Regions from separate parts of the Oceanobacillus timonensis genome, predicted to be linked through region 1. Evidence: riboswitches for the same ligand, from Rfam matches in the RefSeq annotation. Region 1 holds a riboswitch; each other region holds the start of a gene.

Region 1 (3,323 bases):
GTAGCAGCCACACCAACAGGGTCAAGAACAACCGGGATTCCTTTTTGGTTGGCAGCTTTTCCTGCTGCAATCATTGCAGGAACTTCCGTTTCTAAAACCGTTCCGATGTTTAAGACGAGTGCATCTGCAATATTTGCCATATCTGCGGCTTCTTGCAGTTCTTTTGCCATCACCGGGCTGCCGCCAAAAGCTAACAGGCCATTTGCGCTGAAGTTGACGACAACCTGATTGGTTAAATGATGAACAAGCGGTGTGTTGTTTCTGGCTTGCTGGATAATATCAGGATTCATGAATAATCTCCTTTCCTGCATTTTCCCGGATAGCCCAGTGGTTTGTCGGGCCATTTCCTTCCCCGAGTTCAAATGATTTTGAAATGGCAGCAGTAACAAAGGATTTGGCATGCTTCACTGCTTCTGGCAGCGGATAACCTTTTCCTAAATAAGCAGCAATAGCGGCGGAATAGGTACATCCTGTTCCATGCGTGTTTTTCGTGTCAATACGTTCGGAAGCATAACTGTGCATTTTATTTCCATCATAAAGAAAATCAATTGCTTGTCCTTTTAGGTGGCCACCTTTTATTAATGCAGCATCGACACCATATTCGTGAACGAGATATTCTGCCGCGCTTTTCATATCTTCCTCGGTTGTAATGGATAACCCGGTCAGGAATTCCGTTTCTGGAATATTTGGTGTTACAAGCGTTGTTAAAGGGAGAAGGTATTGTCGTAAATAGTTACGACCTTCTTCATCTATTAGAGAATCTCCGCTGGTAGCGACCATTACTGGATCCATTACATATGGAGCATCAACCTGTTCTAATTTTTTAACGATTAATTCCATCATGGGCTTGCTTGCAATCATTCCTGTTTTTACCGCATGAATCGGCATATCTTCTATAATGACATCCAGCTGATCCTCAATCATAGAAATTGGCATATGCTCTACGGAACGGACCCCTGTGGTATTTTGCGCCACAACGGATGTAATCACGGACATCCCATAAGTTTTCAGTTCTTGAAATGTCTTTAAATCAGCTTGAATACCAGCACCTCCGCTAGGATCTGTGCCGGCAATGGTTAATGCACAACGAACCGACTTCATTATAAAAACCTCCTTCATAGAATTAAAGATTTATTTTGTTAAAGAAAATTGCCGTGCCGGGATACGGCTGACTAACAACCACCCGATCAATGCACCGGAGACACTGCTTACAATAAACGGCGGAATAAAAGCAAAAGCCCCTGCAGAACTTCCCATAAGCAGGTTAGCGATAGGAACAGCAAAGAAGGAACCAATTATTCCTGTACCAATGATTTCTCCTAAAGCTGCCATCGGATATTTATACGTTTTTTGATACAATACCCCAGCAACAAAAGCTCCAATCATCGCTCCCGGAAAAGCAACCAGTGTCCCCAATCCTAAAAGGTTCCTGAGCAGACTGATCATCAATGCGACAATCACCGCAGGACCTGGACCGAGCATAATGGCGGCAATCACATTAACGGCATGCTGGACAGGATAAGCTCTGGCAACACCGGCAGGAAACCAGAGTAACTGCGAGCCAATCGTTCCAATAGCTACCAGTACGGCCATCATTGTTAGTAAGCGTGTACGTTTTTTCAATCTAATCATCTCCTTTTACTTAGGAAAATGAAAAGGGAACTACTTTGTAAAAAAATAAAAAAATCAGGCTTTGTCGGGAAGCCTGATTTGGTATACTGAGAGTAATCATAAATGGATTGACTACTTCCCTACGCTGGTATTAACCAGATCAGGTTTATAAGAGTCGGAAAGTGAGCATGCTTTCCTCTCAGCCCGCCATGTTGGGCTCCCCTAGTAGTTGCTTTTCATCATTTTCTTTGATTCTACTGTATCAGAGATGGAGCAATTTGTCATGAATGAATCATCAGATTACAGGCTGATCTACAGGAAAAGTTATTAGTAGAAAGAGGTTAAAGCATGTTAAGAATAAATGGTATGGAATATCGTCAGGGAGACCAAATATTATTTCCAAAGATAGATATCGAAGTAAAATCTGGAGAAATAAAAGCTGTTCAATCCACCGTTAATATTCGTTCGGTATTACTGCAGATGATTATCGGAAAAGAAAACGTTCGAAGTGGATCGATTCAGATTCAGCATCAGACATTACAAGCGGACAAACAGAAATATTTTTCATCGTTAGGTATTTGCTGGTATGAAGAAGAGGTTTATGAACGGCTGCAAGTGCAGGAATATCTAAATTTTATAGGTTCTTTATTTCAAAGCAAGGCGTCAATCAAAGAAGTTCTTTCGCAAATTCAACTGGAAGAAAAAGCAAAATGGAAGATACACCAGCTCAATCGTTCCGAAAAACGGCGTGTTCAGTTTGGAAGAATATTCATGCAGGAATCAGAAGTTGTCATTCTTGAAGAGCCGGAAGTAAATATAGATTTAGAAACCAAACGTGTTCTGCATCAATTTGTCGAATTGATGCAGGAGCAGCAAAAGGCGGTACTGATTTTTACAACAAGTACGGAGAGTGCCATCACCATTGCCGATACTGTCTATCGCTTGGATGAACAAGGAATCCGTCAGATAGAAGTGGAAACGGAGGGAAATAAACGTTCAGAAACCATAGAAACAGATGGCACGGAAACAGCAGAAGAAGCGGTTCAAGTAAAGCAAACTTTTCAATTAAATAAAATTTCCGCAAAAGTAGAGGATAAAATTATTTTATTTGACCCGCAGGAAATTGATTATATCGAAAGCCAGGATGGACAATCCTATCTATATACCCGTGGAGAAGGATTTCCGACAGGCCTTACCTTAAAAGAATTGGAACAGCGCCTGTCTCATCAGGGATTTTTTCGCTGTCATCGCTCCTATATAGTGAATCTTCAAAAAATAAGAGAAGTGATTACATGGACAAGAAATAGCTATAGCTTGTCTCTTGTTGATAAAAAAAGTTCGGAGGTCCCGTTATCAAAATCAAAGTTAAACGAGCTGAAGGAATTATTAGGGGTAGAATAAGTACAATTCAACATACCATATACTCCATTCATCGAAAATATACTGCGTTGTTGTTGAAAAGTGGCTATTCTATAGTCACAGGCAACTTAACTGATACAGGAGGTTTTTGGAGTGGAGAATATGATTGAAGTGACATCTTTAGAAAAGATTTTTGGCAATAAACAAGCGTTACACGATGTATCCTTTCAGGTGAAAAAAGGAGAGACATTTGGTTTTCTAGGGCCCAGTGGTTCAGGGAAAACAACAACAATAAAAATTTTGACTGGACAAATGAGGCAGAGCGGAGGTACGGCGAATGTATTTGGGGTGCC
Region 2 (3,323 bases), 3.3 Mb from region 1:
TCCATTTTTTAAAGAAAGGGATATGACTAATATTATAAACAAGAAAACCTGAAGGATAGATACTAAAGACGATGATAACAATAAGATGCTCTGTTATTTGTGATTTCTGATCCTCGTCTGTTATACCAGAATCATTCTTCGTGATCGTTTCTCCGGCATCCAACTGTTCAAATTCCTGTTTAGTTAATAAAGAAATTTCTTGATCAGATGAATGACGAGTGAGCTGAAGGAGTGCGTCGTCTTCTAAAACAGCATAATATTTCAAGCTGCCAAATAAATCACTGGATACGGTTTTACCGACAGTGGTCACTTCTTTTTCTTCCCCGTTTTTCCCCTGTAATAAAGGATATAGAAGCTTTGATTCATCTGCTATCACCGTGATACAGATGATTAAAATAAAAATCCCAATTGCATAAGCACCTAATTTTTTAAATCGTTCCATGGCTCACTTCCTTATCTGCAACTATTTCAAAATTTATTATAACATTTTTAGGGAGTTAAACTGCTGGAAAACATGTGATATAGGCATACTTTCCCTGTAGATAGATTGAAATTCTTGCAATAATTAGGATGATTCCAATAATATAATTTAAACTATGCTTTACGCTTACAAATCCGTATGGTAATCTAAAATGGATAAATACATACGCAATGGATCCACTAGGGGTGCTTACTAAGCTGAGAGAGGCATATTGTCTTGACCCTTACCAACCTGATCTAGTTCGTACTAGCGGAGGGAAGTGGGCGGAATATGCCTATAGGCAAATGAATCAAACTTTTCTGCCGCTTTCTATATCAGGAGGCGGTTTTTTTGCGTGCTGAAAAGGAGGTTTTTTGAATGGACAGGGTCATTCAGGAGGTTCGAAATCGAGAAGATGAGTTAATAGCGCTTGTCAGCGATTTAATTCGCTTTGAAACACCAGCCCCGCCTGCACGAAATACAGAGGATATCCAAGCTTATATTGCGAATTACCTGGAGGAAATGCATTTTGAAACAGATCAATGGAATGTGTACCCTGATGATCCGAATGTCGTCGGCTGTTTGCGTGGGACTGCTTCTGATACATATAACAGCCTGATTCTTAATGGGCATGTGGATGTCGCTTCTATAGAGGAAGGTGAAAACTGGAAGCATGGGCCATTTCAGCCAACAGTGGAAGGACGTACGTTATATGGACGGGGAACAGCAGATATGAAAGGCGGTCTGGCAGCATGTTTATTTGCGATGCGTCTGTTGTATGACCATCAGATTCAGCTTGGCGGAGACGTTATTCTGCAGTCCGTCATTGGGGAAGAAGTCGGAGAAGCAGGGACGAAGCAATGCGGAGAACGCGGGTATACAGCAGATTATGCTATTGTTGCAGATACAAGCCATTGTGAAATACACGGGCAAGGAGGCGTTATTACCGGCTGGATTACGGTGAAAAGCCCGACCACGCACCATGATGGGACACGCCGTCAGCTCATTCATGCAGGCGGCGGGATGAAAGGGGCCAGTGCCATTGAAAAGATGAATAAGCTGATTACGGCTTTGCAGGAGCTGGAGCGTCATTGGGCAGTGACCAAATCCTATCCAGGCTTCCCGCCAGGAACCAATACGATCAACCCGGCAGTGATTGAGGGCGGAAGACATGCTGCTTTTATTGCTGATGAATGCCGCTTATGGATTACTGTTCATTACTATCCCGATGAGACGGCTGAACAGGTTGCTGAAGAAATTGAGTCCCATTTACGAAAGACGGCTGAAGCGGATGTCTGGATGCGGGATAACCTGCCAACATTTGAATGGGGCGGCGAATCGATGATCGTGGACCGAGGTGAAATTTTCCCGTCTTTCTCCGTAGATGAAGAGCACGCTGCTTTTGCCATGTTACAGGAGAGTCATAGCAAAGCTTTTGGCAAGGAAGCGAAAGTCCGAATGTCTGAAACAGTAACAGACGGCGGCTGGCTGGCAGCGTACGGGATTCCGACAGCCTGCTATGGACCGGGTGAATTGAAGCATGCCCATGCCGTAGATGAGCAGGTAAATATCGACGAGTTAGTAGATTATACAGTGTCCCTGCTGCAATTTATTTTGAAATGGTGTCAAACAGAAAAACAGGAATAAGGCATTTATAAAAATGATAGAAAAGGGAGTGCATAGAGCATGAAATTTACAGAACGTATTCGCAAGGCAGCAGATTCGATTTGGGAGAAAAGTCACCAGCATCCATTTGTACAAGGAATTGGTAATGGAACACTTGATATAGAGGCATTTAAATTCTACATGTGTCAGGATTACAAGTATTTGATAGAGTACTCCAAAGTAATTGCGATGGGAACGGTGCTTGCGAAGGACTTAGATACGATGTCCGGCTTTGCCAAATCACTAGATGAAACCCTGAATTTTGAAATGGATCTTCATCGCCAATATGCCGAGCGTCTCGGCATTTCCAGAGAGGAACTAGAATCTACGGTTCCGGGACCTGTAACGCTTGCTTACAGCAGTAATATGCTTGCAGAGGCACAAAAAGGCTCTTTAGCAGCATTGGTTGCAGCGATTCTGCCATGTGCCTGGAGTTATTATGAAATTGGTCTGGAGCTGGCAAAAAAACCGGGTGCGTTGGAGCATGAACAGTATGGGGAATGGGTGAAAATGTACAGTTCAGATGAATTTGGCTCCATCGGCAAATGGCTGATGGAAAAGTTAGATGAGCTTGCGGAAGGCTGTACAGAAACAGAGCTGAATCATTTAGAAGCTATTTTTCTGAATACCAGCCGCTATGAGTATATGTTTTGGGATATGGCATATAATCGCGAAGGCTGGCCAGTTTAAGCCAATCTCATAGGGCGTTTAAGGTAATTGCATTATTGGAAACAGTATGAGAAAGTAAAGGTGTATTTTCTATTGTCACGAAGTCGGAATAATGATGAAAGTTGGCGATACAGATGAACAATACAAAAAATGAATCTCGTATGTTAGCTAGAAGGATGGTAATCGGAATCGGTATGGCCATTTTGCTTAGCGGTATATTGACTAAACTTTTATTTTAAAATGAAAAATGTACGCTTTACCATCTTTGTTTGAAAAAGAAGATACATGTATCCTGCCACCTTCTTTTGTAAGCGATGTTATTTAGTTGAACAAAATTCAAAAAAGTAAAAAAGTTGGATAGACAATACACCGATTCATGGTAAAATAAAGAAAAAGTACGGAAGTCGGGTGAGACAGATGAAGCTTTGGTGGAGAAGAATAGCAGTTGTATTTATAACGATTCTGACGTTAGGAATCTACTCGCCCACTAATCTGCTGGAAGTGGATGCAGATAAACGGAGCGACAACA
Region 3 (3,323 bases), 2.2 Mb from region 1:
AATAAAAAAGCAAGAAACTTTCCGAAATAGAATAGATTTAACCAGAGGCCTCACCAACCTTGTTAAAGTTATTTCTATGATTCGTGACTGGTTCTTGTGACATTTTTTCCACCCTTTTGCAAGGGTGGTTTAAAAAAAGAGCCGGGAACCACCCGGCTTCTTTTCTTCGCTCCAGTGGAACGCGAAAGAAACGTCTTCCATTTTACACCTTTATTTTAATTCAATCTGGAAATCCTGTCAATAAAGTGATACTTCCAGTGTTTGAATGTCATAAAGGTTCTATTATACTATTCCCCTTATATAAATATTTATGCTTCATACTTTCATTTTGAATGAATTTTTCTTGCGCTCAAAACATTGGATACTAACTCTGTTAAGCGTTTTTCCTTCATTTTTCTTCCCGTTCTTCCTAATATCCCACTTCGACCACTGCATTGACAATATACATTAAATCATTTTTATCCTCTTGGTCACTTAGATAGATACCGCTGGTTGTAACCAATCCGCCATCTAACTTTTCCACTGACACATCGCCGTACGGTATTAATTTTTTTATTTTTTCTTCATCCAGGTGATTCCCATCTCTCGGAATGCCTAATTTTACATTTACTTTCATATTGTTTAAATCTTGGTCAGGCAGCGCGTTTTGAACTCCTGGCATCGAATTAGAGTGAATCGCATCGATAACAGCACGTTTGGAAGCTTCGTTAATATCTTGTCCATGTAAATCTACACCTGTACCTGTCTGGATAAATAGCATTTGTTCCATGTTTTTTTACTCTCCTTTTTGTTTATTTATAGCTTCGAACTAAAAATGGTTGCCCATTCTATTTCTCCCAAATAATACATACTACCATTCTTCCAACCGCTTGTACTTATCTACCATTTGTTGATCCAGAAAATATAATGTGTCCAACAGTGCCGGAATAAAGAAACCGGGCCCTTCTGCTTTTTTCATCGCCAACTCCGCTGCAATTCCATAGGCTGCGGTTACCTCAACGCTTGCTTCATACACATCTTCTCCAACACTGACATATGGCCCGACGAGCGAGGTAAGTAAACAGCCGCTGGTTGTAATATTCTGCAGCATCGCGTCCCCATTTCCGCAAAGTGTCGTACGCATGCCATCGGTAATCACATCTGTTTTTCCGGTTGCAATGACGACCGTATGATATTTATTTGCTACAGCCTTTGCAATTTCCGGATCAATTTCTGCAATGGTGGAGTCAGGACTTTTCATGGAATCAAACACATTTCCTAGTACAGCAATTTCTCCTGCATTGGCCCGAATAGCGGTAAATTGAACCTTTTCCAACAGTTCATCAATGACTTCTGTTCGAAATGTTGTTCCTCCCACAGCAATTGGATCCAAAATAACCGGAACGCCTTCCTCATTCGCTGTTTTCCCGGCAATTAGCATAGCTTCTGCACGTTCTTCCGTCAGTGTTCCGAGATTCAACACAACCGCTTGGGCATTTTGCGCATTCTCCACCGCTTCTTTCGGCGTATGCGACATAGCCGGAGAAGCACCAATGGCAATCAATCCATTCGCAGCAAAGTTCGTGGCTACTTCATTGATGACATTATAAATAAGCGGTCTTTTTTCTTTTATTTTCCCGATGTAATCCATACTCAAACAACTCCTCCTGTCATAGACTCGAATTGGAAGTTTCCAGAATACCTTTTTACATCAAATAAAAAACCACCCCAAAATGGAGTGGTTACATTTACGTTAATGATACAAATTCACCGTATGTCTGCCATCTCCACTTTCCTACGCTAGTACGAGCTAGATCAGGTTCAAAGGGATTAAGATGATAATCTTATCTCAGCCAAGTGGCACCCCTAGTGGTTTTCTATTCAATGTTACGTTCATTCTAATAGTAAAAATGATTATTGTAAAGGGATACATTACTTGCACATTACTAGATCCACCTTTGTTTGAATCTATCACGTTACGGTTTATTCCCATCAGATTCCTTTTCCAGTTGAAAATAAAGAAATAACAGCCTTCTTATTTCCCAGGAAATTACCGGCCGTTTTCATCATGCCATTTAAGAATGAAATCAATTTTTATAAAACAAAAAGAAGGCAGCGTTTCGTATACTACAAGTACGAACACTGCCTCTTTCAGCCCTAAATGTAAGGCTTGCAGATTCTACTTCCGATTACAGCATATTATTGATTACCAGGTGATAAAACTATACATATCCGGCCGCTATCACCTTTCAAAAATATCCGTCATGCTATTGTCTTCATCGTGCCTGTACTCACTCCTCTCTCTTCTTTTTTGGATTTCATTTTTTAAAGTTGCACAAAAATTCTTCTCTAATTTTAAATAGATTGCATTTCTCAGCGTCTCTTTTAAAAGCGCATCTGACAAATGCCTGAGACTATTCATGGATATTCCTCCTACATTTGCATTTTTGAACCCGTTGATTTTCAAGAACCGGAAGTAGAATCTACATAAAATATTACAAAGTGAGACAAAAAGAACAAAATAATGCGTCAATAAATGACAGCAAGAATAAAATTCCTTCTACTTTAAATACAGGACAAATTGGCAGAGTGAATAAGGATGTGGTTGGCCTGACCGTAGCAGAATTTTACCTTGGGATGATATCAACTTGAAAAATACGTTATCTTCGTTAGATATTTTTAAATGATGACAGGAAGGGGATAATGTAGATGATACGAAATATACTACGCCGTCCCTATGCGTTGCCGATTTTGATGTCATTTTACATCCCCTCCTTCTTTTCAACATGAAAAAACGCTTTCTTTATCGGAATGGATCATTTTATTATTTCCCATCCCGATAAAGAGAGCGTTATTCGTTCTTACTTGTTTGGATTCTATACATCTATGATTTAATACCATTTACGCTTCATCAAAAATTTCTTTCGCTGTATTCAAAGCACTCCAGGCTTTAGGCCATCCTGTGTAGAAAGCCAGATGCGTTATCAATTCGACTACTTCTTCTTTGGTCACACCGTTTTGTTTTGCCATGTTTAAATGCGCCTCTAATTGCGGTACGCCTTGTGTCATTAGATTGGCACAGGTAATCATACTACGGTCGCGCGGAGATAATTCGGACTCTCTGGACCATACTTCACCAAATAATACATCATCGTTTAGAGCCGCAAATTGGGGAGCAAATTCTCCCAAATTGTCACGGCCTGCTGTTTGTTTCTTTGCCATGGTTTATCCCCTCTTTCTATTATTTTTCTTCTAATTTGGAATAAATATCATCCGAAACAGGTTCCAGCCATTCCGGGGTGCCAGCTGTTATAGCAATATGCTCAAACCAGCTGTCCTTTGTC
Region 4 (3,323 bases), 450 kb from region 1:
TATAATATTGATGGGAACCCGACTTGGGTCGTCAATGTACTGGATCCGAACGGTCTGCACAAGCAGTATGCATATATTAAGGCGGATGATTCTGATTTTGTTGTATTTGGAGATACGGCGAATGCTGCTCTGGAATCCTATCGGATGGCTTTGTCACAGGATCCTGGAAATGCAGAGGCTACGGATGAGACTGTTACCGAATCTGTGCAAGGAACGGTTGACCGTGTGCAAATAAGCTCAACAGAACAAGGTCAAATGGTTCAATTCTTACTGGAAGATGATACCACCATTTACACTGTAAACTCTAGCAAGGTTCCATTGGCAATCTTTCTGGAAAAAGGAGATCATATTAATGCAGAAGCACAGGTGATGGATGATAATGAAACAGCGACCATTGAAGAGATGGAAATTGAAGGATTGACGGAATAGCAGAAAGAAATATATGTATGAATCCCCTATTGTTTAAAATGGCAATAGGGGATGATATTACATTATTTGACCAACTTGTTTTGTGTTTCGAAAAAGGTGTCAGGTATGGAGGACACAACAATTGTATCTCTTGAAATCCTCCAAACACTTTTGGAAAAATATATTTGAAAATAAAAAATAATATGTTATGCTTTAATTGTAATCTGAAAATTAAATAAGCAACACTAGGGGAGCCTTTGGCTGAGACGAATATTTCGGACCCTTTGAACCTGATCTGGTTAACACTAGCGTAGGGAAGTGGCAGGAACATGATGATATATCATTCAATCGTTGAATTTTTATACAATCAAGGCCACTTGTCCTACTCGGATAAGTGGTCTTTTTCGTTTCTTCCATCAGCCTGGAGGAATTGAGTAAAGGAGGGCAACAGAGGATGAGCAAACAGCTGCATCTGATCAGTGATGGCAATTTTTCCAACCACCATTTGCAAATAATAAAGCGGATTTACAAGAGTATTGATTATTTGCACATCAGAGAAAAGAACAAAACAGCCAAAGACATGCTGGAAATCATTAGAGCATTAAAAAACATCGGATTTCCATTAGCAAAAATAATTGTCAATGACAGGATAGATATTGCTGTTATGAAGCAGTGTGCAGGGGTTCAGCTGGCATATCACAGCCCTCCTGTTTCCCTTGTGAAAGGAAACTTCCCTGGCTTGAAAGTAGGAAAGTCTGTCCATTCTTTACGAGAAGCAGAACAGGCACAGCAAGAGGGAGCAGATTATCTATTATACGGTCATGTTTATTCCAGTATGTCTAAGCCAAATCAGCACCCCAGGGGATTAGTTGAACTTCAGGAGATTACCAGCACGTTATCTGTGCCGGTATACGCGATTGGCGGGATGACGCCCGAGCGAACGAAAGAAGTAATTGCAGCTGGATCAGCTGGAATAGCGGTGATGTCTGGGATTTGGCAGGCAGATGATCCGATCCAAATGGCCAAAGCTTACCACCACGTGTTGAATACTTGGGAAGGAGGTTAACAGTGAATAAACAATTCGATCAAATTATTGTAGGCGGCGGAGTCATTGGCTGTTCCATTGCTTATCAGCTGGTGAAAAGAGGTTATCGGGTACTGATTATAGAGAGAAATCAAGTTGGTTGTGAAGCTTCCAGTGCCGCAGCGGGTATGCTAGGGGCGCAAGGTGAGTTTGCTGAAGATAGTCCTTTATTCCAATTTGCGCAGGAGAGCAGGGCGTTATTTCAGGATTTATCCGAGGAACTGCGGGAAGAAGCAGGAATTGATATCCAGTATAGGCATAAGGGAATCATGAAGCTTGCCTTTCATCAGCAACAATATAACAAGCTGAAAACCGTCGCAGCGTTTCAACGAGAAGCGGATAATGCTGCCTATTTGCTGTCAGTAGAAGAAGCAAGAAAGATGGAACCAAGTTTGACGGATAATCTTCGCGCTATCCTTTATCTGCCAAATGATGGACAAGTTTCTGCCCGCCATCTTACCAAAGCATTCTGCCTGGCTGCCTGTCATCATGGCGCAATTTTGCATGAGCAGGAGAAAGTAAGCGAACTGTTAATGGAAGCAGGAAAAGTTTATGGAGTCCGGACTACAGAGGCAACGTATTATGCTGGTCAAGTCATTGTTGCTACAGGGGCGTTTGGAGATGAGCTGCTGCCTGCAGATTACAGCACAATCCCTGTAAAGGGCGAGTGTCTGCTATTAGAATTGGAACAGGAATTATTTCAATCCACGCTTTGGATGGATGGCTGTTATCTCGTTCCGAAGCAGGGAAAGAAAGTCATTGTTGGAGCATCCTCTATACCTGGTAAAACCGATAAGCATGTTCATGCTGCAAGCGTCCAGAAGTTGTTGGCACGCGCACAAAAAATGGTTCCACAGCTTGCGGAGGCAAGGATTAGAAATCATTGGGCAGGGGTCAGACCTGGAACTGCGGATGAAATGCCTTATTTGGGAGAAATTCCGGATATAGCTGGGTTATATGCAGCAAAGGGACATTATCGAAACGGGATATTATTATCACCAATCACAGGAATCTATATGGCAGACTTACTAGAAAATAAGCCGATTTCCCCGCTGTATAACGATTGCTTTCGCGCGAGCCGTCAAGCCAACAAATTGGAAAAGGCAGGTGAGTCAAAGTGAAAATAACCGTGAATGGCAATGGATTAGAGGTGCAGGAAGAGGTCAAGCATATCAAAGATTTAATGGCTTTTCTGGAATTGGAAGATAAACCGTTGATTATCGAGCATAACCAGCAAATATTACAGAAGGAAGAGCATGAACAAGCGGTGTTAGAGAGTGGAGACAAGATTGAGATTGTTCATTTTGTAGAAGGGGGTTAAGCAAATGCTTCAAGTTGGAAACTATCAATTTACATCCAGGTTATTCTTAGGAACTGGAAAATATCCGGATTTCGATATGCAAAAGCAGGCAGTAGATAAATCAGAAACAGAGGTACTCACCTTTTCTGTTAGAAGGATGAATATTTACGATCCTTCGTTGCCGAATTTTTTAGAAAAAATTGATGTAGACCGCTATACGTTTTTACCGAATACAGCGGGGGCAAAAGATACCCAGGAAGCTGTGCGAACCGCTAAACTGGCTGCTGCTTCGGGACGATGTGATATGGTGAAAGTGGAGATCATTGGCTGTGCTAAGACATTACTTCCAGACCCTGTAGAGACATTAAAAGCTACCGAAGAACTGGTAGCAGAAGGTTTTACGGTACTGCCTTACACATCAGATGATGTCGTATTGGCTAAAAAACTGGAAGAAGCAGGAGCGCATGCTGTGATGCCTGGCGCTTCTCCGATTGGCAGTGGACAAGGAATTATCAATCCGTTAAATCTATC

What was found. Region 1 has a riboswitch for thiamine pyrophosphate ahead of thiW (energy coupling factor transporter S component ThiW). Riboswitches for the same ligand answer to the same signal wherever they lie in the genome.
Region 2: linked by a shared signal. The riboswitch ahead of B7E05_RS02165 (acetylornithine deacetylase) and the one ahead of thiW (energy coupling factor transporter S component ThiW) in region 1 are both predicted to bind thiamine pyrophosphate.
Region 3: linked by a shared signal. The riboswitch ahead of thiM (hydroxyethylthiazole kinase) and the one ahead of thiW (energy coupling factor transporter S component ThiW) in region 1 are both predicted to bind thiamine pyrophosphate.
Region 4: linked by a shared signal. The riboswitch ahead of B7E05_RS20205 (thiamine phosphate synthase) and the one ahead of thiW (energy coupling factor transporter S component ThiW) in region 1 are both predicted to bind thiamine pyrophosphate.

The regions. Positions count from the first base shown of each region.
Region 1 covers NZ_LT800497.1:3,666,675-3,669,997, reverse strand. Annotated here, with positions in the region: gene thiM (hydroxyethylthiazole kinase) at 1-290, opposite strand, end outside; gene thiD (bifunctional hydroxymethylpyrimidine kinase/phosphomethylpyrimidine kinase) at 280-1,101, opposite strand; gene thiW (energy coupling factor transporter S component ThiW) at 1,132-1,596, opposite strand; TPP riboswitch at 1,732-1,845, opposite strand; gene B7E05_RS18025 (LytTR family transcriptional regulator DNA-binding domain-containing protein) at 1,960-3,012, shown strand; gene B7E05_RS18020 (ABC transporter ATP-binding protein) at 3,124-3,323, shown strand, end outside.
Region 2 covers NZ_LT800497.1:363,166-366,488, forward strand. Annotated here, with positions in the region: gene B7E05_RS02160 (hypothetical protein) at 1-442, opposite strand, end outside; TPP riboswitch at 653-756, shown strand; gene B7E05_RS02165 (acetylornithine deacetylase) at 839-2,107, shown strand; gene tenA (thiaminase II) at 2,147-2,815, shown strand; gene B7E05_RS02175 (YpjP family protein) at 3,212-3,323, shown strand, end outside.
Region 3 covers NZ_LT800497.1:1,421,293-1,424,615, reverse strand. Annotated here, with positions in the region: gene B7E05_RS06890 (Lin0512 family protein) at 410-769, opposite strand; gene thiM (hydroxyethylthiazole kinase) at 851-1,630, opposite strand; TPP riboswitch at 1,755-1,857, opposite strand; gene sda (sporulation histidine kinase inhibitor Sda) at 2,222-2,401, opposite strand; gene B7E05_RS06875 (carboxymuconolactone decarboxylase family protein) at 2,881-3,201, opposite strand; gene B7E05_RS06870 (cupin domain-containing protein) at 3,221-3,323, opposite strand, start outside.
Region 4 covers NZ_LT800497.1:4,117,586-4,120,908, reverse strand. Annotated here, with positions in the region: gene B7E05_RS20210 (ABC-2 transporter permease) at 1-429, shown strand, start outside; TPP riboswitch at 646-742, shown strand; gene B7E05_RS20205 (thiamine phosphate synthase) at 863-1,474, shown strand; gene thiO (glycine oxidase ThiO) at 1,477-2,613, shown strand; gene thiS (sulfur carrier protein ThiS) at 2,610-2,813, shown strand; gene B7E05_RS20190 (thiazole synthase) at 2,818-3,323, shown strand, end outside.